2 regions of the Staphylococcus durrellii genome follow, and region 1 is predicted to be linked to the other one. Evidence: predicted binding sites of a transcription regulator. Region 1 holds the regulator's gene; the other holds the start of a gene.
What was found. Region 1 encodes NrdR, which represses ribonucleotide reductase genes. Its sites were predicted from a motif close to AACACNATATATNGTGTT; they were not measured.
Positions count from the first base shown of each region.

Region 2: nrdI (class Ib ribonucleoside-diphosphate reductase assembly flavoprotein NrdI) is a predicted target of NrdR. The motif match lies at 966-983, and genes of this name have one in related genera.

Region 1 covers NZ_JADIIO010000001.1:1,130,713-1,133,201, forward strand. The annotation lists gene gap (type I glyceraldehyde-3-phosphate dehydrogenase) at 1-865, shown strand, start outside; gene nrdR (transcriptional regulator NrdR) at 1,316-1,786, shown strand; gene ISP02_RS05485 (replication initiation and membrane attachment family protein) at 1,786-2,489, shown strand, end outside.
Region 2 covers NZ_JADIIO010000001.1:1,948,413-1,950,901, reverse strand. The annotation lists gene ISP02_RS09385 (DMT family transporter) at 1-410, opposite strand, end outside; gene nrdI (class Ib ribonucleoside-diphosphate reductase assembly flavoprotein NrdI) at 1,075-1,473, shown strand; gene nrdE (class 1b ribonucleoside-diphosphate reductase subunit alpha) at 1,436-2,489, shown strand, end outside.

The DNA of each region.
Region 1 (2,489 bases):
TGATTTGAAAGTTGAACATAATGAAAATGGCATTAAAGTAGAAGATCATGAAATTAAATTAGTATCTGATAGAAATCCTGAAAATCTACCATGGGAATCACTAAATATTGATATAGTGATAGAAGCGACTGGTAAATTTAACCATGGAGATAAAGCGATTGGTCATATAAATTCAGGTGCTAAAAAAGTATTACTAACGGGGCCATCAAAAGGTGGCGACGTCCAAATGATAGTTAAAGGTGTTAATAATGAAAGTTTAGATATTAATAAGTATGACGTATTTAGTAATGCTTCTTGTACTACAAACTGTATTGGACCAGTTGCCAAAGTATTAAATGACAGCTTTGGTATTGTCAATGGATTAATGACTACTGTACATTCAATTACAAATGATCAAAATAATATTGATAATCCACACAAAGATTTAAGACGTGCACGTTCATGTAACGAGAGCATTATCCCGACTTCTACTGGTGCCGCGAAAGCATTAAAAGAAGTATTGCCGGAATTAGAAGGCAAATTACATGGTATGGCACTTAGAGTACCTACCAAAAATGTATCACTAGTAGATTTAGTCGTAGATTTAGAACAAAATGTAACAGCTGAAGAGGTAAATAATGCATTTAGAGAAAATGATTTAGAAGGTGTTTTAGCCACTCAAGATGCACCGTTAGTTTCTGTAGACTTTAATACTAATCCACATTCAGCAATAATAGATACTCAAAGCACAATGGTTATGGGTGATAATAAGGTGAAAGTAATTGCTTGGTATGATAATGAATGGGGTTATTCAAATCGTGTTGTTGAAGTAGCTGACCAAATAGGACAGTTATTAAATTCTGAAGCAGATGTACTAATTAGTTAATATGGCTTATATTACTAATTATAAAAAGGACTTAAAGATAATGATTATACATAACACGCTACTGCAATTGCAGTAGCGTGTTATGTGTTATGTTGAATTAATGATATTGTTCGCGTAAAATTGACTAGAATTTGGCTCAAGTTTGTAGATATACTTATTCTAATTCTATCTGGCATTACTACTTTATGAAATTATGATATACATTTTAAGTAGATAACTTGAAGTTGTATTAAATGATAGTATACAAATTTAAATTGGAAGGCACTTTAGCGCAATAACTATAAAAATATAAATTCATAAGTGAATATATCCTAAAGGTAGAAATATTTATGCCTAATTTTATTCGAAAAGAAAACATAATGATATACAGTTACCATTATCGACATTCTTTTGTCGTCTAGATATTTATAGTATAATTAATACGAATCAACTGAAGAGGGTGATAGCACAATGAAATGTCCAAAATGTAATTCAACGCATTCACGTGTCGTAGATTCACGCCACGCTGATGAAGTTAACGCGATTCGCCGTCGTAGAGAATGTGAAGTTTGTAATACTAGATTTACAACATTTGAACATATAGAGAAAAGACCACTTATCGTAGTGAAAAAGGATGGTACACGTGAACAATTTTTAAGTGAGAAGATTTTAAATGGTTTAGTTCGTTCATGTGAAAAGAGACCAGTTAGATATGAACAATTAGAAGAAATCACTAATAAAGTCGAATGGCGTCTTAGAGACGAAGGGCGTGCTGAAATCTCTTCTAGAGAAATTGGCGAGTATGTAATGAATTTATTAATGCATGTAGATCAGGTATCATACGTACGATTTGCATCAGTTTATAAAGAATTTAAAGATGTGGATCAACTATTACAATCAATGCAAGGCATTTTATCAGAAAATAAACGGAGTGATTCATAATGGGTTTGCAATCTTCTGACTTTGGATTGAGACCTCAAGATAACTTTAAGGTTATCCGCGATTTTTCCATAAACGAACAACATCTAGATATATTAAATAGACTTTTCACTCCTTTAATAGGTCCTAATGCTATGGGGCTTTATTACTATTTAGATCAATTTGTGATACAAGATTCTGAAATAGTAACAACACATTATGTGATAATGAGTGAATTAAAAATAAATTTAAATGAATTTAGAAAACAAATGGATTTATTAGAGGCAATAGGTTTAGTTAAAAGTTATGTGCGTCATGATAGTAACGATTCATCTTTTGTATACAAACTCATACAGCCACCATCGGCATACCAATTTTTTAGTGATCCAATGCTCTCAATATTTCTATTTAGTGAGGTGGATAAAGAACGTTATTATCAATTGAAAGCTTATTTTGAACAAAATAATCGTTTTAATGTAGAAAACTATCAAGAAATTACGCGTAAATACACTGACGTTTTCAAAGTACCTAATAAAAAATTAAATGATGATGTTACTAGTATTAAACGTGAGAAAGCATATGAAGGATTGAATCTGGCTAAAGTAGATTTTGATTTTGAAACTTTATATGATTTATTACAATCACATTTTATTAGTACTGAAATTATTAATGCAGATGCTAAGGCTTTAATTACGCAACTAGCTACTTTATATGGTTTAACACCTGA
Region 2 (2,489 bases), 820 kb from region 1:
ACCACAAATAGCATGCCGCCTATTGCAACGATCATCGCAATGATTTGATAATTTCGAATTCTTTCATTTAGGAAAATTAGACTAAGTAAAATCGTCCAGAATGGATTTAATTTCATTAATGTGTCCGCATCACTCAGTACCATATGGTCGATAGCGAAAATGTTTAACAACACACCAACTAAGCCAAGTGTAGAACGAGAAATTAACAGTGGTTGACTACTTAATTTACCAAATAGAGGTTGCTTGTATTTAATTATGAAAAATAAAGGTATAAATAATGATACTAAATTTCTGGCAAGGGACTTTTGGAACACAGGTAAGTCTCCAGCAAGTCTGAAAAATACGGACATAAAACTAAAGCCTATGGCAGAAATTAATATAGCAATGATACCTTTTACTTTTGGATTCACTGTATATCGCCTCGTTCATAATATTTTAACGTATTTATATTAGCATACATACTCTTAATATGTACACATGTCTTGCAAAAAATGGAAAAGTATATTAATATATTTATACGAACAAATGTTCCCTTTCGCAAAATTAATTTATTAAAATATTTAGTAATCTAATTATATAATAAAATATGAGAAGAAATTCGAAATGCGCAAACCGTTATGTACCAACGATTTACAAATATTTTGGAAAAATCAACTAATACCCCTTAGAATTTTAGAAAAAAATTTTTTTGGTATATTAACGTTGGAATGGTGCCATTTCTAGTGTTTAGCTTAAAATTTATAACTTCTTGAGCCTTTAAAAGTAATTGCGAGTTATGTATAATTAAACACATAATATAGTACTGGTTAAAAAACAATAATACTATATGTTGTGTTTTTCGACAGTACAATTAATTGTAAAAATACAAAAATACAAACTATTTATTATGAAAAATTAATGTAAACATGACAAATTAAGGTTTTCAATAGACCTTAATCGTTATATATATACGTTTTTTATTTTAGTACACTATATATTGTGTTTGCCATAATAATTTTGTGTTTAAAAACGTCAATTCAAAAATTTACATTTTGCTTTTAATGTGCAATGTTGATTTAGAAAGAAGGTGTACCGATGAAAGTCGTATTTTTTTCATTTTCAGGGAATGTCAGAAGATTTATCAACAAAGCAGAATTACCGAATACGATGGAAATTACACAAGCGAATTGTTCAGAACGCATTGATGAACCTTTCATTTTGGTCACTGGGACAATAGGGTTTGGCGAAGTACCTCAACCAGTACAAGCATTTTTAGATACAAATGGTGATTTATTAAAAGCAGTAGCCGCAAGCGGAAATCGTAATTGGGGCCAAAATTTTGCCAAGGCCGGACGTAGTGTTGCAGAACACTATCAAGTACCGTTATTAATAAAGTTTGAAGTACAAGGTACATCAAATGATGTAGAACAATTTAAGGATAAGGTGGGGCAATTTTATGAAGACTATAGACGAAAAGAAATACAATCATATTGAATTAAACAATGAAGTAACTAAACGGAAAGACAATGGCTTTTTTAATTTAGAGAAAGATCAAGAAGCCTTAGCCGTTTATTTAGAAGAAATACAGGATAAAACTATATACTTCGATACAGAAATTGAACGCCTTCATTATTTAGTTGATAATGATTTTTATTTTGATGTATTTGAAAAATATTCAGAAGCAGACTTAGAAGAAGTTTCAGAATATGCACGTAGCTTTGATTTCAAGTTTGCTAGTTATATGTCTGCTAGTAAATTTTTTAAAGACTATGCATTAAAGACAAATGATAAGCAACAATATTTGGAAGATTATAATCAACATGTAGCAATCGTGTCACTTTATTTAGCTAACGGTGACAAAAAGACAGCTAAACAATTTATATCTGCAATGATCGAACAACGTTATCAACCAGCAACACCTACATTTTTAAATGCTGGACGCGCACGTCGTGGTGAACTGGTTTCTTGTTTCTTACTTGAAGTGGATGACAGCTTGAACTCTATCAACTTCATCGATGCTACAGCTAAACAATTAAGTAAAATTGGCGGGGGTGTGGCGATTAACTTATCTAAGTTACGTGCACGTGGCGAAGCGATAAAAGGAATTAAAGGCGTAGCTAAAGGCGTTTTACCAGTTGCCAAATCATTAGAGGGTGGCTTTAGTTATGCTGACCAACTTGGTCAACGTCCAGGTGCTGGTGCAGTATACTTAAACATTTTCCACTATGATGTTGAAGAATTTTTAGATACTAAAAAAGTAAATGCTGATGAAGACTTACGTTTATCTACTATTTCAACTGGTTTAATTGTGCCAGCGAAATTCTTTGAATTAGCTAAAGAAGGTAAAGATTTCTGCATGTTTGCGCCACATACTATTTATAATGAATATGGTGTGACATTGGATGATATAGACTTAGATGCTTATTATGATGAACTTGTAGCAAACCCTAATGTAGACAAGAAGAAAAAAGATGCGCGTGAGATGTTAAATACTATTGCTCAAACACAAT